3 regions of the Chryseobacterium sp. JV274 genome follow, and region 2 is predicted to be linked to each of the others. Evidence: riboswitches for the same ligand, from Rfam matches in the RefSeq annotation. Region 2 holds a riboswitch; each other region holds the start of a gene.

Region 1 (10,890 bases), 630 kb from region 2:
TTCAAACTCAGGAGGAGGAAAAAAAGTGAATGTTAAAAAATTTGACGGTAACTCTTGGGTTCAGGTTGGAAATGCTAATTTTTCAGAAGGAAAAGTTCAGCATGTTGCCTTAGCTGTGACGGAATCCGGGAAACCGTATGTCGTTGCCAGCCGTTTTGAAAATGACAATTTCCTTAGAAATACGGTTTATAAATTAGATGATTCTCAAAACTGGGTTGCTTTTGGAGGTGATTTTGTTTCAGATGGTGAGGCAAAATACAATGATCTTGCTATAGATAAAGCGCATAACTATCTTGTTCTTGCTTATTCTGACAATACCACAAAAGTGAAAAGAATTTCTCTGACACTGAATCCTCAGACATGCAGCAATACGGACCCGGGAACCAATGTGGGTGATGTAGGCTGTGTAAGTTTTATGTATCGTGGTCAGCAGGTTGCTTATACTACTGTAAGAGGAGCAGACGGAAAAATATGGCTTCAGCAGAATCTGGGAAGTACACAGGTAGCTTCATCAGTAGCCGATGCGAACGCATATGGAGACCTTTTCCAATGGGGAAGATGGGATGACGGCCACCAGCTTAGAAATTCACAGACAGCGCAAGCACCTTCATCCAATACTCCCGAAGGAATTGCAGCGGCTGGAGGAGTGTATATTGCAGGATCTCCGGCATGGTGGGCGGGTTTTGCAAGTTCAGATACATGGGCTGGTACATCAGTGGCAGACGTTAATGCATCCGCTGGGGTAGATCCTTGTAAAGCGATCGGAACAGACTGGAAAATGCCTTCTCAGGCAGATTGGGCTGCTTTGGTAGGGGCTGAAGGTATTGGTAATCCGGCAACTGCTTACAGCAGCAATCTTAAATTACCGGCAGGAGGAAACAGAAGTTCCAGTAATGGCGACTTTAGTTTTGTAGGACAAAGAGGATATTTCTGGAGTTCAGATACATCAAGTTTAGGAGCGAAATATTTATATATCGGATCCACTATTGCCAACCCATCAGCCGGAGGAATGAGAGGTCAGGGGTCTTCAGTAAGATGTATTAAACCGACATCTTCTTTAGGTACTTCAGACATTAAGCTGAATAATGTAGTAATAGGAATGTATCCCAACCCGACAAAAGGAATTCTTACTGTTAAATCAGACTCCGCGATTGACAAAGTGAACGTTATCAATGCGGTAGGGCAAAGAATGAATGTACAGTTCTCAGATAATCAAATCAATATGACTGAACTTTCTTCAGGGTTATATATCGTAGAATTAAAATTAAAGAATGGACAATCCGTTTCTAAAAAGATTATAAAAGACTAACTGAATTTCTATAACAAAGATTTTCGTCCAAAAAATAGTTCATTACAATTACTTTTATTGGGAGGCTCATGAAAATTTCATGAGTCTTTTTTTATTTTATTTTTTCCCGGAAAATTGAAATATTTGATGAAGACTGGACAAGAATAGTCACTATGAAGAAAAATTTATACTATATTCGATAAAAAATAAGAAATGAAAAAACTTTATTCCGTTGTTTTTCTGTTGATTGCAATGGCAGTTTTTGGGCAGATCAATTACTCCATCAGCCCGAATCCATTCAATGAAACCGATGCCGTAACCCTTACTGTTCCCGGAGATCAGATTGATGAGTCGGCATGGGGCGTGTCTAATAATGCCATTTATATCTGGACATGGTCTTTTGATACTAATTATCAGAACAGTCAGGACTGTCCTACCAATGGCAGCTGGAACAACTCCAATGACCTGAATAAACTAAATTATAATGCTGCTACAGACAGCTATTCACTTACTTTTACCCCGACTTCTTTTTTCGGAAGAACAGGAATCGGGAGGTTCGGGTTTTTATTAAAAGATAAAACAGGATCTCATCAGAGCTCACCGGACATTTTTGTAAATGTGGGCACTTTAAGCTTAAATCTTACCAATCCTCTGGCTAATAGCCTGACTTCTGTTCCGGCAGGAAACTCTATTAATATTACGGCTACCACAAATAACAATGCAACATTTCAGTTAAAAGCAAACGGAACTGTTGTCAACTCTACAACAACTCCTTCACAATCCTATTCTTACAGTTATACGGTTACTCAGGATGCCAGCATGGAACTTGTTGCCACAGAGGGAGTTAATTCTAAAACTGCGACATTCATTTTACAGGTTCCGAGAAATGTAGTTGCTGAAGCCATTCCAAACTGGATTAAACAGGGGATTAATTATCATCCGACAGATCAGACCAAAGTAGGACTTGCGTTATATGCGCCTGGCAAAAGCTTTGTACATGTCATTGGAAGTTTTAATAACTGGGCGGTGAATGATACTTATTTAATGAAAAAAGATACCACAAACCCTGATCTTTATTGGATTGAGCTCAATGGGATTACGCCTCAGCAGCTCTATACTTTTCAGTACAGAACGAATGATCTGAGAAAAGTGGCAGACCCTTATTCACCCCAGATCTTATCTTCTTATGATGATCCGTGGATCTCAGCTTCTACCTATCCGAATTTACCTGCATTTCCTGCCGGACAAGGTTTTGAAGTTTCAACATTTAAAACGGGGCAGACAGCCTATAACTGGCAGACAACCAGTTTTCAGAGACCCGCGAAAGAAGATCTGGTGGTCTACGAATTATTATTGAGAGATTTTACACAGGAAAAGAACTGGCAGTCTCTGATCAATAAAATTTCTTATTTAAAAAATCTAAAGATCAATGCAATAGAATTACTTCCCATCATGGAATTTGACGGAAACCTTTCCTGGGGATACAATACTTCTTTCCATTATGCATTGGACAAAGCTTATGGAACCCCCGAAAAATTCAAAGAATTTGTAGATATCTGCCACCAGAACGGAATTGCAGTTATTCTGGACGTCGCATTTAACCATGCAACAGGACGTTCTCCTCTGGTAAGGCTTTGGAATGTAGATACTGATGGAGACGGTTACGGGGATGTTGCTCCAAACAATCCTTATTTCAATCAGGTCCCGAAACATTCATACAATGTATTTAACGATTTTAATCATACAAGCCTTTCAACTCAATATTACGTTGAAAGATGTCTTCAACAATGGCTGACAGAATATCACATTGACGGATTCCGCTGGGATTTAACAAAAGGATTTACCCAAAGCTGCTCCGAAAATGATGAAGCATGCACCAACGCTTATCAGCAGGACAGAGTGGATATCATGAAACATTATGCAGACAGACAGTGGGCAATCGATCCCAATTCTTACATGATTTTTGAGCATCTGGGAACGGATGCAGAAGAACAGCAATGGGCAAACTACAGGGTAGCAGAGGGAAAAGGAGTGATGCTTTGGAATAAACAAACGGAGCCTTATAACCAGAATACCATGGGATATAAAGACAACAGTAATTATGACAGAATGAACCATAGTCTTCATGGGTTTACCAATATGCGTGCTGTAGGGTACGGAGAAAGTCATGATGAAGAAAGATTGATGTTTAAAAATCTTGCATATGGTGCTGCGAACGGTAGCTATGACGTTAAAAACCTTAATACAGCTCTTGAAAGAATGAAAACTTTCGGTGCGACATTCTTTACTATTCCAGGTCCGAAAATGATCTGGCAGTTTGGGGAATTAGGATATGAATTCAGTATCAACAGATGTGCTGACGGTACTATCAATAACGGGTGCAGAACGGATGAAAAGCCTGTTGCATTTACTTTAAACTATGATACCAACGTAAACAGAAAAGCTGTATATGATATATGGGCTAAAATAATCACGATCAGAAATACCCATCAGATTTTTAAAACTAAAACGTACAGTATAGAATCCAATAATCTGATTAATGATCCGGACGGATTGATCACAAGAATTTATCTCTATGATTCGGCTATTACAACCGGGATAAAAAATGTTGTCGTACTGGCCAATTATGATATATCTGCAAAAAATGTTGTTCCTTTCTTTCCTTACACAGGGCAATGGCAGAATCTCATGGATGACAGTATTTCGAATATCGCCTCTACCACGGCTCCGATAACTTTACAGCCAGGAGAATTCAGGATTTTCGGGAATTATGGAGGTGCACTGTCAACAACAGATCCAAATACTGTAAATAAATTATCACTTCAGATCGCTGATAATCCAATACAAAACGGAGTGGCGAAATTAATTTTTAATAAAGCAAAAAACGGAGAAATTTTGATTTTTGATATGACGGGTAAAAAACTGGATTCATTCAAACTGAATAAAGAAAACGGAACTTATGAAATGAAAGTCAGTTATCCTGCAGGAACTTATCTGGTGCAGTTGAAATCGGAAACCGGAATTGCCATTCAAAAGATGATAATCAGATAAAAACAAATTATGAAGTTGTTTAGACTTAAAAATGTAGGATATATTGAAACCATTAAGAAGGATTTAAGAAATAAAGTGTAGTTAAGATGAATCATTCTGATTTTTAAGCTTAAGGCGAAGCTTATCTTAATACTCTTATCGCCTTACTATAATCTTAATGTTTCAAAAATAAAACTTTAAACAAGTTCTATAAAATAATAAAAGGCAAATTTGCAGTGTAGCAGATTTGCCTTTTTTGTCTATTTAAAAAAATAGTCTACTTTTGCAGTAGATTTATCAAGAAAGGTGGAGGGATTTGGCCCAAAGAAACCTTAGCAACCTGCACGATTCGAGAAGTGTAAAGGTGCTAATTCCAACCCTGAGGGGGAGATAAGCGAAGTCAATATTCTTATATGAATTCCATTTCTTGAAGTCTTGTATATCTGCGGAAAAATCCGTCAGACTGTAATTATTAATTGGCAAGAACAAAAATGAAAAAATTAAGTACAGCTGTATTATTGCTTGGGGCAATTTTGGTTGCTGCTCAGGAGAATGAGGAGAAAGGAAAACAAATAGAAGATATTGTTATCGTTGGAAACCGTAATGTAAAAAGAACAAAACTGGAAACACCGGTTCCTGTAGATGTTATCAATATTGACAAAATTCAAAGGAGTTCTCCGCAAATGACTGCTCAGGATCTTCTGAATTATGTTATCCCATCGTTTAATTCCGTAAGACAGTCTGCTTCTGATGGTACGGAACATATTGATCCTGTAACCTTAAGAGGAATGGGCCCTGATCAGGTTCTCGTATTGCTGAACGGGAAAAGAAGACACACCACTTCTTTAGTCAATTATCAGAATACCGTGGGGAATGGCTCTGTAGGAACAGATCTGAGTACAATTCCTGTTATTGCTATTGATAGGATAGAAGTGTTAAGGGACGGAGCTGCAGCACAATACGGTTCTGATGCCATTGCAGGAGTGATCAATATTATTCTTAAAAAAAATACGGGAGCCTCAGCAAGTCTTACGTATGGATTGACCGGGAGAAATGATGGAGATACCTATCAGGCAGGAGCCAATTATGGTACTTCATTAGGAAAAAAAGAGGGTTATATCAACCTTTCTCTACAATTAAGCCACAGAGGAAAAACCACAAGAACTCAAAATCACGATCTAGATATTTTCGGAGATAATTTCGCTTACGCCTTTGCAAATGATCCTGAAGCGGCAAGAGCTGCAGATGATGCGAAGATTAAGGAGCGGGGATTGTCACGTGATGATTTCAATTTCCAGATTGGAGATGCGCAGATCAGGCAGGGACAGTTGTTTTTCAATGCAGAATATCCTTTTAACGATCAATTTAAAATCTATTCTTTCGGAGGTTTTAGTATCAAAGAAGGAAAAGGCTTTGGTTTCAGAAGACTGCCGAGCGAAACATCCAATGTGGTTTCATCCATTTATCCGAACGGCTTTCAGGCAACTCTTGGATCTCAGGTATATGATATTTCCTATGCTGTAGGAGCAAAATATAATGTCAATGATTGGGTATTAGATCTAAGCAACACATTCGGAAGTAATACCTTCAATTATAATGTAAGCAATACCAATAATGCTTCTCTCGGGGTAAAATCGCCAACCCGGTTTTATGCAGGAGCCCATAGTTTTCTTCAGAATACCGTGAATCTTGATGTTTCCAAAAGTATAAACCGTTTCAATATCGCATTTGGGGGAGAATTCAGGTTTGAACAATACCAGATCAAACCAGGGGATGAAGCTTCTTATACCCAATATGATATCAATGGAAATGTAGCTACAGAAGGGTCAACAGTATTGGGTGCGGGTGGATCTCAATCTTTTATCGGGTTTTCTCCAAACAATACCTTGAAAAAAGACAGACACTCAACTGCTGTGTATGCGGATGTTTCCTATGATTTAGATAAAAAATTAAATATTGACGCCGCTGCCAGATTTGAAAATTATTCAGATTTCGGAAATACGTTGAATGGAAAGCTTGCCGTTCGATATGAGTTCGTAAAAAATTATGCAATAAGAGCTGCCGTTGGAACAGGATTCAGGGCACCTTCCCTTCAGCAGCAGTATTTCAATAATTCATATGCGGATATTTCTACTTCAGGCTCAAAGATTGTTACCAAAGGAATATTCAGTAACGATAGCGAAGCCGCCAGAATTCTGGGATTTGATAAACTCAAACAGGAAACTTCTGTCAACGCGAGTGCGGGATTTACCCTGAAACCTTTACACAATTTAACGGTCGCTATAGATGGATACTGGATTAAAGTGAAAGACAGAATTGTGATTACCAGTAATATAACAGACCCAAGACTAGACCAGTTTAAGGTGGAAAGCGGAAGGTTCTTCGCCAATGCCATTGATACAGAAACGAAAGGAGTAGATGTAGTGGTTTCTTATGACTGGATTCTTGGTAACGGAAAATTAAATATGAATCTTGCCGGAAATTATACAGAAACTAAAATTACAGACTTTCATTTTCCGGAAAACTTAGGAACTCCTCAAAATCAGTTTTTTGGTCCGGATCAGATCAATATCATTGAAACACTGTCTCCAAAAACAAAAGCTTCATTTGGATTAAATTATGGAATCGGGAAGTTCAATTTTCTCGTGAGAAATACCTATTTTGGTAAAGTAATAAGAGATGGTTATCCATTTGGAGGCGTTCAGGAATTCTCCCCAAAAGTAGTTACGGACATCAGTATTGGATATGATATCACAAAAAGTATAAACTTTACAGTAGGGGCCAACAATGTATTTGATGTTTTTCCGGATCGCCAGATTTATGAAAATTCATACTATGGAGTATTCAAATATGCGCCAGTTCAGATGGGAACACTGGGGAATTATTTCTTCGGAAGGTTTAATTTTAATTTTTAATCATTAAATGAGTACTACCTCACATCAGATTGGCTGGAAAACAGCAGCAGCCATCGTCGTTTCCAATATGATAGGAACAGGGATTTTTACAACCCTGGGATTTCAGTTATCCGATATTACCAATACCTACAGTATTTTCCTGTTATGGAGCATTGGAGGAATTCTCGCCTTATTCGGGGCTTTTTGCTATGCCGAATTAGGCTCACATTTCAAAGGAAACGGAGGTGATTTTATCTATCTTAAAGAAACCTATCATCCGCTGTTCGGATATCTGATAAGCTGGGTTTCACTCATCATCGGATTTTCCTCTCCGGTTGCGCTGGCTGCACTGGCAATGTCGAAATACCTTTCTGTATTCAATTATTCTTTTGGAAATGGGTTTGCAATTGCCGCTATTTTTCTGGTAGCAGTGGCATTGTCATTCAGTTTAAAAACATCCAGTAGGTTTCATAACTTTTTTACATTCATCAAGATAGCCTTTATTATTGTACTGGTTATTCTGGGAGTTGGGCTTTCAGAATCTACACAGATTGGCAACAGTCTGAATTTCAGTGGCAGCTGGCAGAATGAGATCATGCTTCCTGCCTTTGCTACGTCTCTGGTGTTTGTTACCTATTCTTATACAGGCTGGAATTCTGCTTCCTACATCGCAGGAGAAATAAAAGACGTCCAGAAAAACCTTCCCAAATCTTTGATCATTGGAACTATTTTCGTGACGATAAGCTATATTTTGGTGAATTATATTATGCTGAAACATGCTCCTGTGAGTCAGTTGGCAGGAAAAGAAGACGTAATGGGGGAAGCTGCTGTCAATATGCTGGGGCCTATCTTTGGAAAGATTGTCAATATTTTTATTGCGCTGCAGCTGGTTGCAACAATTAGCGGATATTTATGGGTAGGTTCAAGATTGACACAGGCTTTTGCAAAACATACTTACATCTGGAAACCGTTATCAGCGGGTAATGCAAGAGGAATTCCCGTAAGAGCTATTTTTGCCCATGCAGTTATTGCTGTGGTTATTATTCTCACCGGAAGTTTTAAAGAAATCTTTGTTTACACAGCCTTTATTTTACAGCTTTTTGCAAGTCTGGCGATTTCTACCGTATTCTTCCTGAAGAAAAAAGACAGGAAAATTTTTAAATCCAATGCTTTCCATATTTTTCCAGCCGTTTTTCTATTGTTCAGTATCTATATTCTCTATTTTACATTTATTCATAATCCTAAAGAAAGTCTTATAGGAGTAGGAATTATTGCTGTAGGAATTATTTTATATTGGGTTGACAGGAGACTTTCCAAACAACATCAAAACAAACCTTAATGGCATAGAAAGGTTAATATACAATTGATAAATTCACCTTTTTACAGTTTAGCCCTCTTTATCCCTAATGCTCAAAAATTTATGATGCTCAGTAATTTTAATTTTGAATTAATAATCCTTATCTTTGCACCCACAAAATTTCTACAATGTCTAAATCATTAATTCCAAAATTAGAAGCTATAAAACAAAGATATAATGAGGTTGCAGACCTTATTATACAGCCTGATGTCATTTCAGACCAAAAAAGATATTCTTCTTTGAACAAAGAATATAGTGATTTGGGAAAAATTGTAAGAGTTTACGATCAGTATAAGGGAGCACTGGACAGTATTGAAGAATCTGAAGAAATTATTGCAGACGGTTCAGACAGAGATTTGGTAGATCTTGCTAAAGAAGAAAAGCTGGAAGCTCAGGCTAAACTTCCAGGATTGGAAGAAGAGCTGAAAGTATTACTGATCCCTAAAGATCCTGCTGACGACAAAAACGTTATTGTGGAATTACGTGCCGGGACAGGTGGTGATGAAGCCGCTATTTTTGTAGAGGACGTGTACAGAATGTATACCATGTATTTTAAAACAAAAGGATGGAGACATGAGGTAACAGACTCTAACGAAGCTGCCAAAGGATACAAGGAATTGATCATGAAAGTGGAAGGAGAAGGCGTTTACGGAATCATGAAATTCGAATCCGGAGTTCACCGTGTACAGCGTGTACCTGAAACAGAATCTCAGGGAAGAGTACATACTTCTGCCATTACAATTGCTGTTCTTCCGGAAGCTGAAGAAGTAGATTTTGAACTGAATCCTGCTGATATTGAAATGCAGACATCCCGTTCAGGAGGTGCCGGAGGTCAGAACGTAAACAAAGTTGAAACGAAAGTTCAGCTTACCCACAAACCTTCAGGGATGGTAGTGGTATGTCAACAGGCTCGTTCTCAGTTAGCTAACCGTGAACTGGCAATGGAGATGCTAAGAACAAAATTATACGATATCGAATTGCAGAAAGTACAGGGAGATATTGCTGCACAACGTAAATCTATGGTTTCTACCGGTGACCGTTCTGCAAAAATTAAAACATACAATTACCCTCAGGGAAGAGTTACAGATCATAGAATCAACAAGTCTATGTATAATCTGGATGCTTACATGAATGGAGATATTTCTGAAATGATTGATGCCGTAATCATGGCAGAAAATGCAGAGAAAATGAAGGGGGAAGAAGAAAATTATTAAAATTAAAAACAAAATAAGAATAAAGCCTCTGATCCTTCAGGGGCTTTGTTTTTTCAAATAACTAAACATAAAAATATTAACTATGAAAAACTACAAAATTATTTTACTGCTGCTTACCATGATAGGGCAGCATCTTATGGCTCAAACTGAAGTGAAGAAGCCCAAAGAAGCCTTCGAATTATTTTTCGGAACTTTTGTGAATAATGATGAAGCGGCGTTGAATAAACTGAATGATTACTTAAAACCAACAGTGGAAGGACAGAATGCTTACCAGGTAGATTTTAAAGAAACGTCAAAAGAAATGATGGATGGGAGTGTAGAGAATTTTCTGTCTGCTTTCCCTAAGGCAACGGCTGCAGCATGTAAAAAAGAAGCGGAGGAGTACTTTACCGCAATGTTTGGGAATTTTAAAACAGGAAAACTGACAATTAAAAATGTAAAAGTTGTCCCGAATGAATATATTGAAGGACAAAAAATTGCAGAAATAAGTTATTCCGTAAGCTTCCTGGTTCCCTCAAAATTAACTTCCGGACCCAAGGGTGATCTCAATAAAATAAAAGCAGAAGACCTTAAGAAATATTTGATTCAGGCGGTTCAGGACTTCAAAAATGCTGATAAAACAGTAACAACCGATCAGAATTTTAATCTTTATGAACTTAAAGAAGGCGATAAAATATACTACTGGAACGGAAGTCCCGATGAGATTGTTACCAATCTTACGGATTTCTATTTTGAAAGCTTCGGAGCCAATGAATAGTTGAAAAATATTCCATTAAAGAATAAAGAGTCCCAATATAAAGGGACTTTTTTTATTTCACATACTTTACGTATTTTTGAGAAAAACCGATCAGTATGAATTTTAAACCTATATTGTTAACCGCTGGAGTGTTGTTTTCAGCATCTTTTTATTCTCAGAAAATGAATTACCCTAAAGCATTAAAAGGAAGTCAGACAGATACCTATTTTGGAACTGCTGTTTCTGATCCTTTCAGAGATCTGGAAAACGATTCTGAACCTACAAAAAAATGGGTAGATGAAGAAGTAGCTTACAGTCAGAATTATCTTTCTAAAATTCCGTTCAGGGATAAAATTAAAAATCAGTTGAAG
Region 2 (10,890 bases):
GATCCATCCCTTTATGTTTATAGAAGGTCAGAAGATTTTCTGCCTGGATATAAATTCTGAATTTCTTAAGTCCTATTTTCTCAAAATAATCCTCGGGAAGGGTATATCCTAAGCTTACATTTTTAAGTCTTGCATACGTTCCGGAGTAAAGGAATCTTGAAGAGGTTGAGGTCCAGTTATTCGTTGTTGTACTTAATCCAGGAACATCCGTATATGGATTTTCCGGAGTCCATCTGTTTAACATTTCAGCGCTCCATGCACGTCCTCCCGCACTTCCGTTATGCATAATGGAAGTATAATCCGTATCTAGAATTTTTCCTCCGATTTTGAATGTCAGTAATCCTGAAAAATCAAAATTCTTATAAGTAATACTTGTACTGATTCCTCCTGTCAGCTTAGGCAAAGCTGAACCTTGTAACAACTTTGTGGCTTTTGAATATTCCGAAGTCGTTCCTTCTACTGAATTTCCGCTGGCATCGGTAGCAACTGTTTTCCACAAAGGCTTTCCATTGCTTGGATCAACTCCAGCCCACTCCGGAATAAAGAAGTCGTATACCGAACCTCCTACTGTCAACAACTTAGTTCCTACCACAAGAGAACCTCCGGGTAATTTCGTTACCTTATTGTTTAAAGTACTCAGATTCACATCTACATTCCATTGGAAATTATCATTCTTAATGGGTGTTGTGAATAATGAAAATTCAAATCCTGTGTTCTGAATGGTTCCGATATTCGCCGGATAATCACTGATTCCCAATGATGGTGCTACAGGCATATTAAACAAAAGGTCCTGACTTTTTCTTTTAAAATATTCGATATTCCCTTTAATTCTGTTATTCAGAATTGCGAATTCCAATCCTACATTTAAATTAAGGTTGGTTTCCCATTTCACATTATTGGTAGACGTTTTTTCCAGTGTTGTTCCCGGTTCTCCACCAAGGCTGATAAATCTGTACAACTCCTGATAAGCATAATAAAGCGGCTGTCCGTTTGGTCTAAGCAGTTTATCATTTCCTTGTCCTCCATAGCTGGCACGCAATGTCAATTGATTGAAAACATTTAAACTTTTGACAAATTCTTCGTTTGAAATTTTCCATGAACCTCCTACTGACCAGAATCTTCCCCATCTGTTATCTTTTGCAAATCTCGATGAACTGTCTGCCCTTCCTGATGCAGATAAGAAATAGGTATTGTTGTAATCATACTCTACTTTTCCAAGGAAACTCAATAAACTCAATTTATTACTGTTTCCGCTGAAACTTCCCAGTAAAGAAGCGGCATCCGGCTCATAATAGTAAGGCAGTGAGAACTGACTTCTTGTTCCGGAGATTGTCTGATAATCATATTTATAAAATTCGTGCCCTGCTAATGCATTGACATGATGTTTTCCAAACTTTTTATCATACGTCAGAATATTACTTGTTGTATAAGAAAGCGTTCTGGTATTGGTTTTCGTCACCGATCCTCCAATCTCTGCGCCTTGCCCCAATAATGGATTTGAATAATAATGTCCGTTATAATTCACCAAATCCACAGAGAAGCTCGTCTTGAATTTTAACTCCGGCAAGAAAGTAAATTCCATAAATCCTTTCCCTGAAAAGTTGTCCTCTTTATTTTCGTTTTTGTCTAATGGTAAGGTTGCTGCGGCATTTTGATTCTGAAGCGCATTCGTGGGTCTGTATTTTCCAAAATCATAAATCGGGTTTCCATCAGCATCCAAAATATAAGTTCCGTCAGCATTTCTTTCATAATAAGGATAGAATGAAGGAATAAATCTTGCCGCATTGATGATGTTACTGGCCTTGGAATCCGAAGAAGTAGGTGCCTGCTGAATACTGTTTGTATAACTTAAGTTCACCCCAACATTCAGCCATTTTTTTACTTCAGAATTGATTTTCAATCGGGTATTATATCTTTTATATCCTGATTCAATTGCCATTCCTTTATCATCCAGATACCCCAGAGAGAAGAAATAATTACTTTTCTCACTTCCTCCGCTGATATCAAGATCCACCTGATTTCTTGAAGCCACTCTCTGCAAGATATCTCTCCAGTCATCATTCCAAAGTGGTGATGCGCCAGGTAATAGTTTTCCATCTGTACCTACCGGCTTTGGATAAGCTGTCCCATATGGATTAATCCCTAATGAAGAAACAAGGTTGTCTGTTGCCATCTGAGCTGCCTGCTGAGAAGAAACTTTCCCGGATTGATATCCATTTCTCAATGCTTCCCAGTAAAGTTGAAAATACTGATCTGTATTTACCTGCTCATAGTCTTTTACCGCTCTTCCGGAGAATCCCTGACTGATATTAAAATTAACTTTCGCTTCCCCTTTCTTACCTGATTTTGTAGTAATGATGATAATCCCATTTGCTCCTCTTGAACCATACAAAGCACTTGCTGTAGCATCTTTCAGAACACTTATAGATTCGATATCGCTGGGACTGATAGAGTTCAGATTTCCATCAAAAGGAATTCCATCCACTACATATAACGGATCGCTGGAAGCGCTTATTGAACCAATTCCTCTGATTCGGATCGTGGAAACCGCACCTGGCTGGCCTGATGCACTGGTAGTCTGAATCCCTGCAACCTGTCCTTCTAATGCTTTCGTAATATTCGTTACAGGTCTGTTATTGATTTTATCGCTGGAAATTGTAGCCACGGAACCGGTATAGCTGTTTCTTTTCGCTTTTCCGTAAGCTACCACTACTACTTCATCAATCTCTTTTTCATGAAGGCTATCTTTTTTCGGCTTGGAATTCTGTGCATTTACACTGGTAATTCCCAGAAAAAAAGCAGCAACCGGAGGTATCCAAGCTTTAGAATTAAATAAAGTTTTACTAGTCATAATCAATTTTATTTATCATATATTAAAATTTAGCCCTTTGCAGAAAAGTCAGCAAAGGGCATCGATAAATACGATAAACCAAATGCTTATTTTTCCTTAAAAGGCTGAACGTAACACCTTGCCCAATGGGTAGGTTGTTAAGACTTCACGGGGTCAGTTCCCTCCATCTTTCTTTATAAGCCGATCGAAATATGTTTGCAAAGCTAAAAACTTTTAGTCTACAAAACAAGTAGACTTATTTATTTTTCATGATAAATTTTTAATAATTAACATAAAATTTTAATAAAACTCATTACAATAAGGAGTTGTAGCCGTTACCATTTATTCAAACATGACAAATATCATTATTAATAATTCAATGGAACAAATATTTGAGGACATCTTAATTTTTGTATTATTAATTGAAAAAACTTTTTAATTTTATAGGATGAAAGTTTTGATTATAAATGGGCCTAATCTCAATCTTTTGGGCACGCGGGAACCGGAAATTTATGGAAATGTTTCCATGGAAAGTTATTTGGAAAATTTAAAATCCGAGTTTCAGTCTCATGAAATACAGTATTATCAGTCCAATATTGAGGGCGAGCTTATCAACAGACTTCAGGAGGATGATTTTGATGCAGTGGTAATTAACCCGGGAGCATTTACCCATTATTCTTATGCTATCGCTGATTGTTTAAAGAATATCCGCAAGCCAAAAGTAGAAGTACATATCAGCAATATATACAAAAGAGAAGAATTCCGCCAGAAATCTGTAACGGCAGCGAATACAGATGCTGTTTTATCCGGCTTTGGAATGGATGGGTACAGATTGGCTTTATTGAGCCTGAAGTAATTTTCAGTCTATATTTTCCCACAGATAGCACAGATTCTCACAGATAATTATGTATAAAAAGAGAATAATTTATGAAGATAAAGGATAAGATTTACTGTAAAAGCATTGGCATATATTCCGGGCAATTAACGAAGAGAAAATCTTATATCGTTGAAGAAATAAATGATGAAAATATAAGAATCTGGAATGACGAAGGAAAACTGAGATGGTATTCACAATTTTATTTTAGTGCAGACAATGATCCGGAAATAATTTCTATTAACATAGATGATCCAATAGAAAATATTGAATCTGATGCCATAGAAGTAACTATTACCTTTTCCAACAAAGCAAAATACTGGATGACTTTCACTACTCCAAAGTATTTAGATAAGATATTGGACGAAGAATCTTACTTTTCTTCAAAACATTTTATGATCATAAAACATTTAACTGAAGAATCAATCAAATCAACAGTCATAAAACTTGATGAACAGGATGAATTGATTGAAAGCTGTCAAAAATATTAATAAAAAAGCCTCATCTGTGATGAGGCTTTTTATATGTTATAGAGAACTATTAGATAGTCTGTTCCTGTAACTGAGGTCCTGAAGCAACTAATTTCTTACCTTCTTCAGTATCACAGTATTGCTCAAAGTTTTTGATATATCTTGAAGCAAGATCTTTTGCTTTTTCTTCCCAGTCTGAAGCGTTCTCATAAGTATCTCTAGGATCTAAAATACCTGTAGAAACGTTTGGTAATTCAGTAGGAATCTCAAGGTTCATGATTGGAACCTGAGTTTTAGGAGCATTATCAATAGAACCGTCAATGATTGCATCAATGATCGCTCTGGTATCTTTCAGAGAAATTCTGTTTCCGCTACCGTTCCATCCTGTGTTTACTAAATAAGCTTTAGCTCCGTGCTCCTGCATTTTACCGATCAATGTTTTAGAATACATTGTTGGGTGCAATGTAAGGAATGCTTCACCAAATGCAGGTGAGAAAGATGGCTGAGGCTCTGTGATTCCTCTTTCTGTTCCGGCCAATTTAGATGTATAACCGCAAAGGAAGTGGTATTGAGCCTGATCTTCATTTAAGATGGAAACCGGAGGAAGTACCCCGAATGCATCTGCAGAAAGATAAACAATCTTCTTAGCATGACCTGCTTTAGAAGGCAATACAATTTTGTTGATATGGTAAATTGGATAAGAAACCCTAGTATTTTCTGTGATAGATCCGTCAGTATAATCTGCTATTCCATTGTTCACTACAACGTTTTCAAGAAGTGCATCTCTCTTGATTGCTCTGAAAATATCCGGTTCTTTTTCTTCTGATAAATCAATTACTTTCGCGTAGCATCCTCCCTCATAGTTGAATACTCCGTTGTTATCCCATCCGTGCTCATCGTCACCGATAAGGTATCTTTTAGGATCTGCCGATAAAGTAGTTTTACCTGTTCCTGAAAGACCAAAGAATAAAGCAACATCACCTTTTTCTCCTACGTTTGCAGAACAGTGCATTGAAGCCATACCTTTTAATGGAAGGTAATAGTTCATCATGGCAAACATTCCTTTCTTCATTTCACCTCCATACCATGTACCTCCGATGATCTGTAGTTTTTCTGTAAGGTTGAACATGATAAAGTTCTCAGAGTTTAATCCCTGAGCTTCCCAGTTCGGGTTTGTTGTTTTTGATCCGTTGATTACTGTGAAATCCGGCTCACCAAAGTTTTCCAGTTCGTAGTGAGAAGGACGAATAAACATGTTTGTCACGAAATGTGCCTGCCATGCTACTTCAACAATAAATCTTACTTTAAGTCTTGTATCTGCATTTGTTCCACAAAAAGCATCTACTACATAAATCTTCTTAGCTTCAGAAAGCTGGTTCATCACTAGTTCCTTACAAGAACCGAAAATTTCTGCTGATGTAGGTAAATTTACTTTACCATCCCAGAAAATTGTATCTCTTGTAACATCATCCTGAACAATATATCTGTCTTTAGGTGAACGACCTGTGAAAATCCCTGTTTTTACTGATACCGCGCCAGATTCTGTAAGTTCAGCTTTCTCAAATCCCTGATTTTCAGAAGAAACTTCAGCCTGATATAATTCTTCATAAGAAGGATTGTACACTACTTCATAGTTTCCTTTAATCCCTAATTTCTCTAAATCCTGGATGATTTTAGTGTTTTTCATTTTACTTATATTTTCTATTTCTTTATTGACTTCAACAAAAATAATATTAATTATTTGTTAAAGGTGGTTTAAATATACTGATATAAGTCAGAATGACAAATAAAAAAACAGGATCGTAATGGTTTGATTATAAATCAATTATATTTTCCCATTCAAAAATAGTTGTAAAACCTTTCTCCCAAAAATAGTTCTTGTAGTCCCCAAATTTGGCACTCATTACAAAATCTCCCCCCCATGCGCCTAAACTTTTGACAAAAGAAGGGCAATCTGAGAATATTTTTTCTTTAACTGTGGATATTTCAAGAAAATCAGCAATTTTACGCTCATGAATCATCATTAATTCGGAAAATTTTTCCAATTCACTGCATAACATTATTTTTTTTGTGATATTTGAAAATTCTTCAATCAATTCAGGAGACTTCTTTTTTGATTTATAAAAGTTGATCCCTTCTCTGCTATCCTGCTTCTGATTTAAATGAATAAAAATCAGTTCATTTTTAAATGAAGGATTGAAATTTACCTTCTCATATTTAATCTCAGGTTTGCTTTGAAATAGAACTGCAGATTTTTCTTTTGCCACTGCAATATCATATCCGCTTCCTCCTAAACTAATTGCATTAAGATGAAAAGGATCAATCTCAGCCCATTCTGCAAGATTGTTCATCAAAGTAGAACTGCTACCAAGACCATAGTCTGCAGGAAACTGAAGATTAGTTTTTAAGTGGTAAGTAAGATTGAATTTGAATTTAGTATTAGAAAGCTGCTGAACATTCTTTAATGTTTTGACAATAAATTCAGCGCTTGATGGAATATTGGTTTCTAAGACCTGCCAGTTTTTATAATCAATGACCGCCTTCAACCATAATTTGTTTTGATGATAAGCCTCCCAAAGAATAAGTGACCTCTCATCTTCTTTTTCTTCAAAGAAAAACTCTTGTCCCAGCTTGGTAGGTACCGCTAAGACAAGAGCTCCGTCGATTGCGAAATATTCTGAAGTAAGCATAAGCTTGCCCGGTGAAAATATCGCGTTCATATATTTTTAGTTAGATTGCAGAAGCAGCATCTACTGATCCGTCAATTTTCTTGATCAGTCCCTGAAGGGTTTTTCCTGGTCCTACTTCTACGAAGTTGGATGCCCCATCTTTAATCATATTCTGAACAGACTGCGTCCATTTTACAGGACCGGTAAGCTGATCGATCAGGTTTTGTTTGATTTCGTCAGGATTCGTTACCGCTGTTGTAGTGATATTCTGATATACAGGAATAGTTGCTTTTCTGAATTTTGTTTTTTCGATAGCTGCTGCCAGTCTTTCTTGTGCAGGCTGCATCAATGGTGAATGGAAAGCTCCATTTACTGGTAGTAACAATGCTCTTTTAGCACCTGCTTCTTTCAGTTTTGCACAAGCTTCTTCTACTGCTGGTGTTTCTCCTGAGATCACCAATTGTCCCGGGCAGTTATAATTTGCAGGAACAACAATTCCACTGATTTGCGCACAGATTTCTTCAACCTTAGCATCATCTAATCCTAAAATAGCAGCCATAGAACTTGGATTGGCATCACAAGCAGCCTGCATAGCTTTTGCTCTTTCGGAAACTAATTTCAAACCGTCATCAAAGGATAGAACTCCGTTGGCAACCAATGCTGAAAACTCTCCTAAAGAGTGTCCTGCAACCATTTCAGCACCAAGACCGTTTACGGCTTTTAATGCTGCTACTGAATGTATAAATATTGAAGGCTGGGTAACCTCTGTTTTTTTTAGATCCGCGTCCGTTCCGTTAAACATAATGGAAAGAATGTCGAAACCTAAAATTTCATTGGCAGATTCCATCAGATCTTTAATATCTTTTCTAGAATCATACAATTCTTTTCCCATTCCTACGAACTGAGAACCCTGCCCTGGAAATACAAGTGCTTTCATGTATTAAATTAAATATTATGCAAATATAACTATAATGTTAACAATATTCTTTTAAAGAACAATAAATCATGTTAAGGTACCAGTCTGATTACTCTGTAACCCGTGTTTACATAAGCACCGTTAGCTTTAGATTTTACAAACTCAAATTTTGTAGCAAGCTGAGTCTGAACTTTATTCATCTGTTTAAAGATTTCACCTTTTTTATTCTCTCTGGTTAACATGTCATTGACAACATCAAAACCTACGATAGCATATTTTGGTGGAGTTTTACAGTATTTGCTTTTGTAAGCAGCCAGTATTTCTTTTTCAAAGGTACCGTCTGTATTGATCTTTCTATCCATCAGATAGACCAAACTAGCCTGGCTCAGCTCATCAACTTTTTTCTCAAAAGTTGGAGAATAGAACATACTGAACGCTTTCACGCCCTGTACTTCCTTAGAAATAGCAATAATTCTGTTGGCAAAAGCATCTCCTGCTGCATTATCATCATTAGCAAGAATAGCAATAACCGGTGCAGACTGACCTGTCATCATATTCTGATCAGGCTGAATATCCGCCGGAGAGTTGACAATAATGATATTAGGATTTTTCACAGCTTTTTCAAGCCCAGCTTTGATGTAATTGGCATTTTCTTTTTTGGCATCTGCCACTACATATATTTTCTGGTCAGAATAAATTCCTTTTACTTCTTCTACAATCTTATCAGCATACGTCTGATTGTTGGTTTCAACGATAATAAGATTATTATAGTTATATAATTCCGGAGTGTTGGCAAATGGTGCTACAATCGGGATTTTCTGATTTTTTGTAAAATCAAGAACATCAATTACATTAGATTTAAAGAAAGGTCCGATAATAAGATCTGTATTATCAGGGTTAATCTGTGTCAAAGAATTTTTGAATGATGCTTCATTTCCAGAATCTACTATTTTGACATCCAGTTTCTGTCCTCCTCTGGCATTCCTTTCAATAGCAAGCTTAGCTCCTGTTAAAAAGTCAAGTGCCATTGCTCTGTACTGCGTTTCGTTTGTGCTGTACCCGAATGGAAGCATTAGGATCACACTAAGGGCATCACCATTTTTCTTACTATATGCTGCATCCTGTTTTTTGATCTTTAAAACCATTCCGGTTTTCAACCCATGAGAAAGGTCCGGGTTAAGAGCAATAAGCTCATCTATAGAAACACCGAATTTATTCACGATGGAAAATACAGTATCTCCCTGCTGAACGGTATAGGTTACATAATCATCTCCTGCAACAACATTGGTAGAGGTAGTTGATTTTTCGTTCCCAGAATCCATTTTTGCTTTTGGATTTGCGGTCTCAGCAACACTATCAGTATGTGTGTTATTATTGGATGTTTTTATTTTAATGGTTTCACCAGGTTTAAGTCCTTTTTCTTCCAATCCTGGATTTAAAGCAAAAAGATCCTGCTGGCTGATTCCAAATTGTTTTGTAATTCTGTAATAATTATCTTTAGACTGAATCAAATAGGATTCTCCCTCTACAGAAGTAGTAACAACTGTAGGTGTAATCGTTGTTATTGTTTTTTCTACAGGAGCTTCAGCATGTTTTTCTACTGTCACAGCTTGTTGAGTACCACCATACTTTTTAATGCTTGCAAGAGGTAAGGTGATTTCATCTCCGATTTTCATGTGGGAATCCAGGTCAGGATTCAGTTTTCTCAAATCAGTTTCAGAAATTCTGTATTGTTTTGTGATGCCATAGATCGTTTGCTTTGGCTGCAAAACAATTTTACCCATGGAAGAAGTACTTGTATTTGAAGTTACTTTTTCTACTGGAGCTGTTTTTGTGACAACCGGAGTGGCTGCTTTCTCTGATTTTATAGTTAAAACATCTCCGATAGCCAGCTTGCCATCTTTATGTTTTGGGTTTAGCTTCAGCAATTCATCTACAGTCATTCCATACTTTTTGGCAATGTTGTAAGGATTATCACCTTGCACAACCGTATGTGATTTCTGGGCTGAAACTCCCAAAACCATACATAAACTGGATAGAATAAAAAACCTCTTTATCATATTCGATAATTATAATTTACAAAAATACTTCTTTAAAATTAAATGGCAACAATTATTAATTTGGAATCTTGAACCACCATTTCTTCCAAACAATTTTCAAGCCACGAATAACCATAATCTGAAAAGAATACACTAAAATTATAGACTCTCTCTTGCCATGTTTTAGCTGGATGAACATCTAAAAACAGATTTTCAAGTCTTTCCAGTAACTCATTTTGTTTTATTTTCTCAGCATGGAGCAGACGTTTTTTCATTCTTTTGAAAGACTTCAATTGTCTCACTTCTTCTGCCTTCACCATATTTCCAAATGACTTCTCAGTGGTTTCTGCCGAAGTTCTCAACGCTGAAAAACTGCTGATCAGCAACTCCTCTTTCTCGTTGAGTAATTGTAAAATCGGATTGTCTTTTAAAATTTTATGATTGGTGAGTACGGTAAAATTCTGGAAAAAGTCTTCTATTTTAAGATCCAGTTTCTCAATTTTCCCTAATGTTTTTTCTTTCAGGAAGAGCATCGAGTTTCTTGGAATAAGTATAGGGAACGGAATATTAATTTTTGAAAAATAATCTTTAAGTTCAAGCCAGTACATAATTTCAGCATTTCCTCCAATATAAGCCAGATTCGGTAATACATTTTCCTGATACACGGGACGCATTAAAGCATTGGGACTGAATTTTTCCGGATGATTTTCCAATTCAGCAAGTATTTCTTCTTCTGTAAACTGAATCGTTTTATCTACGATAATGTATTTCTGTCCGTTAAATTCAATTCTGTCTCTGGTTTCAGAAAAATAGAAAAGGTTTATTTCACGGGGATTTACCTGAACTTTCCCATATTTTTCCGTCAGAACATCTACTTTACTCTTAGATGTTTTCTGTAAACTGAAATGAAGAAGTTCATCTTTAAAGATCTCCTTCATCTGATTTTTAAGTTCTTTAGAATCTCCATCCAGAATCAAAAGTCCGAATTCTGAAAAAAGACGGTTGACAAGAATCTTAATCGCGTCCGTTAAAGTGTTTCCTGTTTTATAAGCTTCCTTCATCATTAAGATCAGCTCGGTTCCAAAAATGGAA
Region 3 (10,890 bases), 700 kb from region 2:
TTCTCATATTTAATACCAATATTTATGGCTCACTCCATTACATGTTCGCCATTTCCGAACTCAAAGAAAATCTATATTGAAGGAACAGTACACCCTATCAATGTAGCAATGCGTGAAATACAGCTTAGCCCAACCAAATTGACCAATGGCGGCTTTGAACATAATGCTCCGGTAACGATCTACGATACTTCAGGGCCTTATACCGATGAAAATGCGGTTATTGACATTCAGAAAGGACTTCCAAGAATCAGAGAACAATGGATTCTGGACAGAAATGATGTGAATATTCTGGACGGAATTACCTCTGAATACGGAAAAGCCCGTTTAGCTGATCCACGTCTTGATGAACTAAGGTTTTCCTATGATCATAAACCTAAAGTAGCACAAGAGGGAAAAGAATTGACCCAGCTTTACTATGCAAAACAAGGAATCATCACTCCGGAAATGGAATATGTGGCGATCAGAGAAAATCAAAGGATAGAACAGCTTGATTCCGTATTCAAAGAAATGGCTTTTCAACATCCCGGACACAGCTTTGGAGCAAATACTCCGAAAAGTAAGATCACTCCGGAGTTTGTAAGAGACGAAATTGCTGCCGGAAGAGCTATTATTCCAAATAATATTAACCATCCGGAAAGTGAACCGATGATTATCGGAAGAAACTTTCTGGTGAAGATTAATGCCAATATCGGAAACAGTGCCGTTTCATCCAGTATCGAAGAAGAAGTGGAAAAAGCGGTATGGGCCTGCCGATGGGGAGCAGATACCATTATGGATCTTTCAACCGGGAAAAATATTCACGAAACAAGAGAATGGATCATCAGAAACAGTCCGGTTCCCATTGGTACAGTTCCTATCTATCAGGCACTGGAAAAAGTAAAAGGCGTTCCGGAAGATCTGACATGGGAAATTTTCAGAGACACTCTGATTGAACAGGCAGAACAGGGAGTTTCCTACTTCACGATTCATGCAGGTGTTTTGTTGAGATATATTCATTTAACAGCAAAAAGAGTAACCGGAATTGTTTCCAGAGGTGGTTCTATTATGGCGAAATGGTGTTTATTCCATCATAAAGAAAGCTTCTTATACACTCATTTTGAGGAGATCTGTGAGATCATGAAGAAGTACGACGTTGCTTTCTCTCTTGGAGATGGTCTTCGCCCGGGATCTATTGCAGATGCCAATGATGCCGCTCAGTTTGCCGAACTGGAAACTTTAGGTGAACTGACAAAAATTGCATGGAAACACAACGTACAGGTAATGATTGAAGGACCTGGCCATGTTCCGATGCACATGATCAAAGAAAATATGGAAAAGCAGCTGGAAGAATGCCATGAAGCTCCGTTCTATACCTTAGGCCCTTTGACAACTGACATTGCGCCGGGCTATGATCACATCACTTCAGGAATCGGGGCGGCGATGATAGGATGGTTTGGATGTGCGATGCTTTGTTATGTAACACCGAAGGAGCATTTAGGACTTCCGAATAAAGAAGATGTAAAAGTTGGGGTGATTACCTATAAGCTGGCAGCTCATGCAGCAGACCTTGCAAAAGGTCATCCGGGAGCACAGTACAGAGACAATGCATTAAGTAAAGCAAGATTTGAATTCAGATGGGAAGATCAGTTCAACCTTTCTTTAGATCCTGAGACGGCGAGAGCTTATCATGATGAAACATTGCCGGCAGAAGGAGCGAAAATTGCCCATTTCTGTTCTATGTGCGGACCAAAATTCTGCTCAATGAAAATTACTCAGGAAATCCGTGAATCTGCAGAAAAAGGAATGCTGGATAAATCACAGGAATTCATTGAAAAAGGGAAAGAAATCTATATATGATCCTGGTAATCACTCCTGAATTGATGGTTCCGAACGAAACTGATGTGATTAATCAGCTATTTAAGGAAGGACTTGATCTGCTTCATATCCGTAAACCATGGATCAACAGAGATGAAATGATTGAATTGATCAGCCAAATTGATGAAGCGTTTCATTCACAGTTGGTGTTACATACACATTACGATCTGGGGAAGGAATATAATATTTCAAGATTTCATTTCAGAGAGATTGATCGAAAGGAAGAAACTTATAAACCTTTTGCAGAAGAAAATACCATTTCAACTTCAGTACATGATATCACAACCTATAATACTTTGGACAAAGAATGGGAATATGCTTTCATAAGCCCGTTCTTTCCAAGTATCTCCAAAAAAGGATATGGATTGGATTCTGCTATTAAAGATGAAATAAAACATAGGAACCATCCGGATGTAAAATTAATTGCTCTTGGAGGAATTGATCAGGATAATATTCAGGAAGTTTTCAAAACAGAAGCAGATGGAGCAGCTTTATTAGGTGCCATCTGGGAAAGTGAAGAACCTTTAAAAGTATTCAAAAAATGCAGGAACGCCCTTATGTCATGAGTGTTGCAGGCTTTGATCCAAGTGGTGGAGCAGGCTTGTTATCAGATAGTAAAACCTTTGAGCAATCGAAAGTGATGGGACTTGGAGTATGTACAGCGTTGACACTGCAAACAGCCTCCAAATGTCTTAGTCTTGAATGGCGTCCTGTAAAAGAAGTGACTGATGCTATTCAGGTACTGATGGAAAATTATCCGGTTTCAGCCGTGAAAGTCGGAATAGTGAAGGATGCAGAATTTCTGGGTGAAATTGTAAAAACGGTAAAGATTAGCAATCCTGAAGTAAAAATAGTTTGGGATCCCGTTCTGAAAAGCACTTCCGAATTCACTTTTTTTGATCTTAAAACACTTCCTCAATTAAAAACGGTTATTAATAAACTTTGTTTAATAACCCCTAATTATAATGAATACAGTGTTTTAAAGGAACACAATCTTTTACCAGATACAAATCAATGCTCATTGCTGATCAAAGGAGGGCATAGACAAGATCATTTAGGAACGGATATTTTAGTTGAAAACGGAAAAGAAACTCTTTTAGTTCCAGTCGAAGACCATCAAATATATTTTCCTAAACATGGTTCAGGCTGTGTTTTATCATCAGCAATTACAGCAGAACTCGCCAAAGACGAAAGCGTGGAAACAGCCTGTAAACAGGGGAAATTATACATTGAAAAATTTTTAAAAAGCAATTCCTCTTTATTGGGAACGCATTCATTATAAACATGGAAAAACTACAATACATATCACAGGGAAACACAATACAGGAACAGGAACTTCATATCCGTAAGGCTTTAGATAATGGGATCAAATGGCTGCAGGTAAGATGGAAAAATGCTCCTGAAAATGAATTAATCAATCTTTGTGAAATTTCAAAACAGCTTTGTTCAGAATATCAGTCGGTTTGTATCATCAATGACCATGTACAGCTGGCAAAAGAAATAGATGCAGATGGTGTTCATTTAGGTTTGAATGACCGGTCTATTGAAGAAGCCAGACATACTTTGGGAGAAAATAAAATTATTGGTGGAACGGCCAATACCCTTTCAGATGTCATCCAGAGAATTAATGAATCTTGTGATTATATAGGTTTAGGTCCATTGAGGTTTACTATAACCAAAGAAAAATTGAGTCCTGTTCTTGGGTTTGAAGGGTATCAGGAAATTGTCGATGGATTAAAAGAAAAATCAATCGACATTCCTAAAATATTTGCCATTGGAAGCGTTACCCTTGAAGATATTTTGCCGTTACAAGAGATTGGCATTTATGGTGTTGCCGTATCCGGACTTATTACCAAGCAGCCAACGATTATTAATGAACTAAAAAAAGTAATGATATGAACAATCAGAAATTAGAAATAGCAGGAAGAACTTTTGAATCAAGACTGTTTTTAGGAACAGGCAAGTTCGGAAGTCTGAAAGATATGGTACAATCTGTCATCGCATCAGAAACGGATATGGTGACCATGGCACTGAAAAGAATTGATGCACAATCCAGTGAAGATGATCTGCTTGACTCATTAAGAGAAACCAATGTTCATCTTCTGCCTAATACCTCCGGAGCCAGAACAGCTAAAGAAGCAGTATTAGCCGCACAATTAGCCAGAGAAGCACTGGAAACAAACTGGGTAAAACTGGAAATTCATCCGGATCCGAAATATTTACTGCCGGACCCCATTGAAACATTATATGCAACCGAAGAACTTGCCAGGCTGGGATTCATTGTGATGCCTTATATTCATGCCGATCCTGTTCTATGCAAACGTCTTGAAGATGCCGGAACAGCTGTGGTAATGCCTTTGGGAGCACCTATCGGAACAAATAAAGGATTAAGAACCCAGGACTTTCTGGAAATAATTATCAGCCAGAGTAATGTTCCTGTAGTGGTAGATGCTGGAATCGGTGCGCCATCAGATGCAGCAAAGGCCATGGAAATGGGAGCAGACGCCGTTTTGGTGAATACAGCCATTGCGGTTGCAAGAAATCCGCTTAATATGGCTGTCGCTTTTAAAGAAGGTGTGATTGCCGGAAGAAGAGCTTTTGAATCAGGATTGGGAGCCATTGCCAACCATGCTGAAGCCTCAAGTCCGCTTACTTCGTTTTTGTTTGAATAAATCAGGATTATGAAAAGCTTTAAAGATGTTTTTGAACGCTATCAATGGGAGGAGGTAAGGAGTAAGCTTGAAAAAGTAAACCTGTTTGATGTAAGATCCAGTCTTCAGAAAAAGAATAAAACCCTTGATGATTTCCTGAATCTTCTGTCACCGGTGGCTTCTCAGGAATTGGAACTGATGGCAGGAATGACACAGGCACTTACCCAAAAACGATTCGGAAAAACCATTCAGTTGTATGCTCCGCTCTATCTCAGTAATGAATGTCAGAATATCTGTACCTATTGTGGATTCAGTCTTGATAATAATCTGAAAAGAAAAACTCTTTCCGATACAGAACTGATGATTGAAGCATCAGTTCTGAAATCAATGGGTGTGAATCATGTACTGCTGGTAAGCGGTGAAGCCAATAAAATAGTGGGAGTTCCCTACTTTCAGAATGCTGTCCGAAAGTTAAAACCTCATTTTTCCAATATTTCCATTGAAGTTCAACCTTTAATGGAAGAAGAATATAAACTGCTTCATGAAGAAGGAGCACATTCCGTATTGGTATATCAGGAAACCTATCATCAGGATGTTTACAGAGAATATCATCCGAAAGGTAAAAAATCAAATTTCCATTTCCGTCTGGAAACTCCGGACAGAATAGGACGGGCGGGAATTCATAAAATTGGGCTAGGAGTTCTCCTTGGACTTGAAGATTGGAGGGTTGATAGTTTTTTCAACGCATTACATATCGATTATCTTCAAAAACAATATTGGAAAAGTAAGTTTTCGGTTTCATTCCCAAGACTCAGACCGGCAGAAGGAATTATTGAACCTAATTTTATTATGGAAGACAAAGATCTTCTTCAGCTCATTTGTGCCTACAGAATCTGGAATGAAGACCTTGAGATTTCCATTTCCACCAGAGAAAATGAGGTCTTTAGAAATAATATTGTATCTCTGGGAGCTACAGCCATGAGTGCAGGCTCAAAAACCAATCCCGGAGGGTATGCTGTTGATAAAGAATCTCTGGAGCAGTTTGAAACCAGTGACGAACGAAGCATGGATGAGATCAGAATTATGATTAAAAAAGCGGGCTACGATCCTGTGATGAAAGACTGGGATTCTGTGTATAATGGATTTTAAACTTTTAAAACCATTAAGAACTTTGAAGAGCTGAAGCTAAATTAAGAAAAATCGAAGATTTTAAGGCCATATCTTCTTAAAGCAAAGCTCAGCTTAATTTTCCTTAAAAACTTAAAGAATCTTAATGGTTCAATTATCATAAAGTATGAAAAAAGAAGATCATTTTTCGCGATACAGCCGGCAGATATTTATAGAAGAGATAGGACTGAAAGGACAAAAGAAACTCATGGCTTCAAAAGTCCTTGTCATAGGAGCGGGAGGTTTGGGAAGTCCCATTATTCAATATCTGGCCGCTGCAGGAGTGGGAACTTTAGGCGTTGCAGATTTTGATGAGGTTGAAATTCATAATCTGAACAGACAGATCATTCATACTGAAAACAGCGTAGGGTTATCCAAAGTGAAGAGCGCCGAAGCATTTGTAGAAAAGCTTAATCATCAGGTTACATTTACAGGAATCGAAGAGAAAATAAATAAAAATAATGCTGAAGACATCCTTTCTCAGTACGATGTAATTGTAGAGGGGTCAGACAATTTTTCCACAAGATATCTGGTGAATGATACCTGTATAAAATTGAAAAAAACTTTGGTCTACGGAAGTATTCTGGGATTCTCAGGACAGGTTGCCGTGTTCAATCATAATGGAAGTAAAAATCTGAGAGATCTATTTCCGGAACCTCCTTCTGATGAAGATATGCCGGATTGTGACAGTCTTGGTGTATTGGGAGCTCTTCCCGGAATAATAGGAAGTATGATGGCTCTTCAGACCTTAAAAATCATCACTGATCTTCCAATAATTGTCAATCAGTTGACATTGGTAGACACGCTGAACTGGAGATTTCAGACGATAGATTTCTGATGTAAATATAAACACTAATATCGCTAATATTTTCACCAATAACACTAATTCAATATCAATAGAAAGAGGCAGTAAAAATTATTACTGCCTCTTTTATTTATCTTAAGAATTATTGTGCCTGCTGCATTACGCCTCCATTATCTTCTTTTTTAGTCTGGTTCAGGATATTCGGATCCTCTTTCGCCAGTTTATTTCTTGTCGGAATTTTATAATTGATGGAAAATCCGAAATTTCTCGTGTCATACTTGCTGCTGATCATTACCGGAGTTCCTGATGGCGGATTAGAACGTACCTGCATCATCTGTCCGTTGAAAATATCATTCGCAAAAACTGAAAGCGTCAGACGGTTGTTCATAAACTTCTTCGTCAGCGTAATATCAAGAGAGTTGTTGAATGGTTTCTCTGCCGTGAAATAGAAATATCCTGCCTTTGGAGTCAGATAGCTGTAATTGGCTGTCATTTTGATGTCTTTAGGCAAAAGAATCTGAGTCATAATATTGAAAATCCAAAATCCTTTATTATTCAGATTGTCGATTTCATGTTTCTGGTAACCAGCATATAAGTACATGAAGTTAATTTTATCAGGATTAAAATCAAACTTCATGATTTCGCTCAAAGGCTTGCTGAAAATCATAAAAGGAACCGGTAATCCCACGTTGAAGTTATGAATTTTCATATTTGAAATATTCACCTGCTCGTTGTAGAGTTTTCTTCCGTCTTTTCGGATGATCTGTGCCACCTGATTGTTTGCTGAACTTACGCTATACCCGATAAATGCATAATCAAAAGCTGAAATTTTCAATTCATAATTATCAAAAATAGTAGGTTGTAGATTCGGGTTACCATTAACTTCCGTACTTGGTCCGGAGAACGTTACGTTATTCGGGTTCAGGGCAGAAATACTTGGTAAGCTGATTTTTCTGTTGTAATTCGCAGCAATATAAACCTGATTCATCATGTTATACTGTACACTCGCGTTCGGGAAAAATTTAAATTTATTGAAAGGAATCAAATTCGCTTCCACCAGTTTTGCATCTTTATCGAAATATCTTGTTACCCCCGAAATGTCATAGTTTTCCGCACGGGAACCCAATGTGAAGTCAAACTTTTTCAGTTTAGCCTGAAACTCCAAATAGGTAGAAGCAGTTTGTCTTTGATATTCAAGATTCGTCAAGCCAAAACTTTCCGTATCATAATCCTGTTTTTCATACAATCCTCCAAAGCTTACCTTTCCACCATCAAGAAGCTTGATAGGCTGGGCATAATCTACTTTAAAGTTGGCAATATTCATTACAGATTCATTGTTCAGAATATCTTTTAAGCCACTCATTGCACTGTTAATTGGAGGATTGGGAGCTGCAGCAAATATACCATCCTGAAAATAATTGTCCTGAGAGAATTTACTGTCTGATCTTGTGTAGCCAAACTGAAAGTCCAGTTTTTGAGATTTGTCAGCAAAACGTTTCTGATACGTTACAACAGCTTCCTGTCTCAAGCTATTGGTATGGGCCACATCAGAAGATGTATAAAAAGCTTCTCTTAAATCCTTTGGATTGTTCTGAAAAGGTAAATCTCCATGACCGTTACTTAAAGTATAATTGTCATTATTATTGTGGTAAATATCGTAGTTTAATAATAATCTGTCCTGTCCTAAATCAAAAGTCAATCCTGATTTTGCAAAATACCCACGTCCGTATCTGTCGGTATGACTTGTTAAAAGCTCATCCTGTTGGCCGTTCAGCATACTTTCACGGTAGTTTTGACCAACATTCAGCTGCCATCCGAAATATTTATTTCTGGCATTTAAATTAACGGAGTTGGTCGTTCTGCTTCTATACTTGTCATAATTTGTGAAAGAATAATTTCCGGAATACGTAGCAGTTAAATATTTATTGGCATTTTTGTTCGTGATGATATTCATGATTGCACCTCCGGATGTAGCCGGAAATTCAGCGCCGGGTTGAGTGATTACCTCAATTCTTTCTACAGAATTGGCAGGCATTCCTTCAAGAAAGGAGTTCAATTCATTGGATGTGATGTTCAGAGGTCTTCCGTTAAGATATACTTCCAGCATTTTTCCCTGGTACATCATTCCTGCGATGTCGGTAGATACCAGTCCAGGAAGCTTTTTTATTCCTTCCAATACGTTTCCGTTGTTCAGCTGAGGTTGCTCGGAAAAGTCAAAAATAGTACGGTCTGCCTTTTGTTCAACTGCTTTTTTAGTTTTGGTGATGACTACACCTTCAATCTGCTTTTCCTGAGGTTTGTTGTTTTTTTCCTGTGAAAAGACAAAAACAGAGCTTAATAAGGATAACGCGAAAATCGTTTTTTTCATAATGTTTTTACTGATATCCGGTTAGACGCTGAAAAAGATAATTTGTTACGCTAAAATGTTGAAAATCGAATTTTAGGTTAAATATTTTTTTATTTACGAAATAATTATATCTTTGCCGGGTAATTATCAAGAATCTCTAGATGGGATAGCAACCTGCAAAAACAAGCAAGGTGCTGCAATCGATAAGCCGGATCTTCCGGAAAAAATGTTTATCATTCTATCATTATCCCATCTTGAATTTTTGTTTTAAAGTTAAATTCAAATGTTTAAAGACAAGGGAAATCTCCTTACATCAGTTATCTTTTATTCTTCGGATCATGAAGTGAATCTTCATTATTCCCATATGTTTTCATGCCATTTCTATATGCGCATGTGTTGTTGCTTCTAGCCTTTTCTATTTCTAAAAAATAATACAAACATTTCGAACATTTATGTAACCTTAAAATTTAGGGATACGGGATTTGTATTGCTCAAAAAACAATTTTTAACAACAAAAAGTAAACAACAAATAACATGCATAATTTCAAGAAAAAAATATTTGTTCCTTCTATTGCGCTTATTTCTACATTTTATTACGCACAGACGGACACGTTACAATCTAAGAAAATAGAAGATGTAGTCATCCTTGGATCAAGAGGTTCCGGAAGATCATTGACAGATACACCTGTTCCGGTAGACATCATTAATATATCAAAAATTTTAAAACAGAGCCCGACTAATAGTATCAGCCAGGCCTTAAATTATATTGTACCCTCATTTTCATCCACTTCTCACACGGTTAACGATGGAACTGACTTTGTAGATCCTGCTCTTTTAAGAGGTTTAGGTCCGGATCAGGTTTTAGTTTTACTCAATGGAAAAAGAAGATACCAGTCTTCATTGATTAATGTTACCCTCACACCGGGAAGAGGATCTGTGGGAACCGATCTTAATGCTATTCCAGCTTTTGCTTTAGAAAAAATTGAGGTTTTAAGAGATGGAGCTTCTGCCCAATATGGTTCTGATGCCATTGCTGGAGTCGTTAACCTTGGATTGAAAAAAAGATTGGGGCTTTCCGGACAGGTGTTTTTAGGTGGATATGCTTCACCTGTTGCCAATAATTTCTCCGGAGGAGTGGATGGACAGACCATTTCTGTAGACCTTAATTATGGAGCTAAAATTGGACAGACCGGATTTTTTAACGTTACAGGTTCTGCCCAATACCGCGACCCTTATTCCAGAGCCGGAGTAAGAGAAGGAGATATTTTCAATGCCTATAATGCCATTAATTACAGAGCATTACAGGATGGAGTGAATATTGATGGGTTGTATAAAAATATTACCAATACTTCCAATACTCAGCAGATTATCAATACAATTAAACAATATGCAGGTAAGGTTGGATATTTTGCACCGGATTTTCAGTCTCAGATTTCGGGAGCAAATAGTATTTCGGACCTTCAAAAATTATTAGGTAAAGATTTTACCTCCCAGGAACTTAATTACAGAGGATTAGAGAGAAAAGATTTCAGTCTGAGAGCAGGACAGTCTAAGCTGCAATCCGGACAGCTCTTCTTTAATTCTGAAATTCCTGTTAATGAGGAATGGAAGGTTTACTCATTTGGAGGTTACAGCTACCGCCTTGGAAATGCCGGAGGATTTTACAGACTTCCTAATACTGAAAGAAACATCAATGCAGTGACTCCCAACGGATATCTTCCTCAGATTGAAGCAACCGTAAATGATTATTCTCTCGCTGCAGGAATTAAAGGGAAATGGAATGGCTGGAATGTGGACTTCAGTAATACATTCGGGAAAAACGTCTTCAGTTTTGGGGTGGTAAATACCTTTAATGCATCACTTACAGACAGTTCTCCAAGAACTTTTGATGCCGGAGGCTCTGAGTTTTCACAAAATACCATCAATCTTGACTTTTCCAAAAAATATGATGTCCTGAAAGGATTGAACATTGCATTTGGAGGTGAATACAGACACGAAAACTATAAAGTAAATGTTGGAAAAGAAAATTCTTATGCTTCTTATGATATTTATGGACGTGTGGTAAC

What was found. Region 2 has a riboswitch for S-adenosylmethionine ahead of CHRYMOREF3P_RS15850 (SusC/RagA family TonB-linked outer membrane protein). Riboswitches for the same ligand answer to the same signal wherever they lie in the genome.
Region 1: it holds a riboswitch for S-adenosylmethionine, as region 2 does, so the genes downstream of both, CHRYMOREF3P_RS12940 (TonB-dependent receptor plug domain-containing protein) here and CHRYMOREF3P_RS15850 (SusC/RagA family TonB-linked outer membrane protein) in region 2, are expected to answer to the same signal.
Region 3: it holds a riboswitch for S-adenosylmethionine, as region 2 does, so the genes downstream of both, CHRYMOREF3P_RS12600 (TonB-dependent receptor plug domain-containing protein) here and CHRYMOREF3P_RS15850 (SusC/RagA family TonB-linked outer membrane protein) in region 2, are expected to answer to the same signal.

The regions. Positions count from the first base shown of each region.
Region 1 is NZ_LR824569.1:2,799,676-2,810,565, reverse strand. It holds gene CHRYMOREF3P_RS12950 (T9SS type A sorting domain-containing protein) at 1-1,309, shown strand, start outside; gene CHRYMOREF3P_RS12945 (alpha-amylase family glycosyl hydrolase) at 1,502-4,339, shown strand; SAM riboswitch class I at 4,610-4,715, shown strand; gene CHRYMOREF3P_RS12940 (TonB-dependent receptor plug domain-containing protein) at 4,810-7,233, shown strand; gene CHRYMOREF3P_RS12935 (APC family permease) at 7,241-8,551, shown strand; gene prfA (peptide chain release factor 1) at 8,698-9,783, shown strand; gene CHRYMOREF3P_RS12925 (hypothetical protein) at 9,866-10,540, shown strand; gene CHRYMOREF3P_RS12920 (prolyl oligopeptidase family serine peptidase) at 10,636-10,890, shown strand, end outside.
Region 2 is NZ_LR824569.1:3,430,525-3,441,414, reverse strand. It holds gene CHRYMOREF3P_RS15850 (SusC/RagA family TonB-linked outer membrane protein) at 1-2,851, opposite strand, end outside; SAM riboswitch class I at 2,935-3,033, opposite strand; gene CHRYMOREF3P_RS15845 (type II 3-dehydroquinate dehydratase) at 3,279-3,686, shown strand; gene CHRYMOREF3P_RS15840 (hypothetical protein) at 3,758-4,195, shown strand; gene pckA (phosphoenolpyruvate carboxykinase (ATP)) at 4,245-5,861, opposite strand; gene CHRYMOREF3P_RS15830 (GYDIA family GHMP kinase) at 5,989-6,894, opposite strand; gene fabD (ACP S-malonyltransferase) at 6,905-7,780, opposite strand; gene CHRYMOREF3P_RS15820 (LysM peptidoglycan-binding domain-containing protein) at 7,852-9,819, opposite strand; gene bshC (bacillithiol biosynthesis cysteine-adding enzyme BshC) at 9,858-10,890, opposite strand, start outside.
Region 3 is NZ_LR824569.1:2,729,227-2,740,116, reverse strand. It holds gene thiC (phosphomethylpyrimidine synthase ThiC) at 25-1,836, shown strand; gene CHRYMOREF3P_RS12635 (thiamine phosphate synthase) at 1,833-2,420, shown strand; gene CHRYMOREF3P_RS12630 (hydroxymethylpyrimidine/phosphomethylpyrimidine kinase) at 2,396-3,136, shown strand; gene CHRYMOREF3P_RS12625 (thiamine phosphate synthase) at 3,139-3,753, shown strand; gene CHRYMOREF3P_RS12620 (thiazole synthase) at 3,750-4,526, shown strand; gene thiH (2-iminoacetate synthase ThiH) at 4,536-5,654, shown strand; gene CHRYMOREF3P_RS12610 (HesA/MoeB/ThiF family protein) at 5,800-6,510, shown strand; gene CHRYMOREF3P_RS12605 (outer membrane beta-barrel family protein) at 6,620-8,845, opposite strand; SAM-I-IV-variant riboswitch at 8,964-9,061, shown strand; gene CHRYMOREF3P_RS12600 (TonB-dependent receptor plug domain-containing protein) at 9,359-10,890, shown strand, end outside.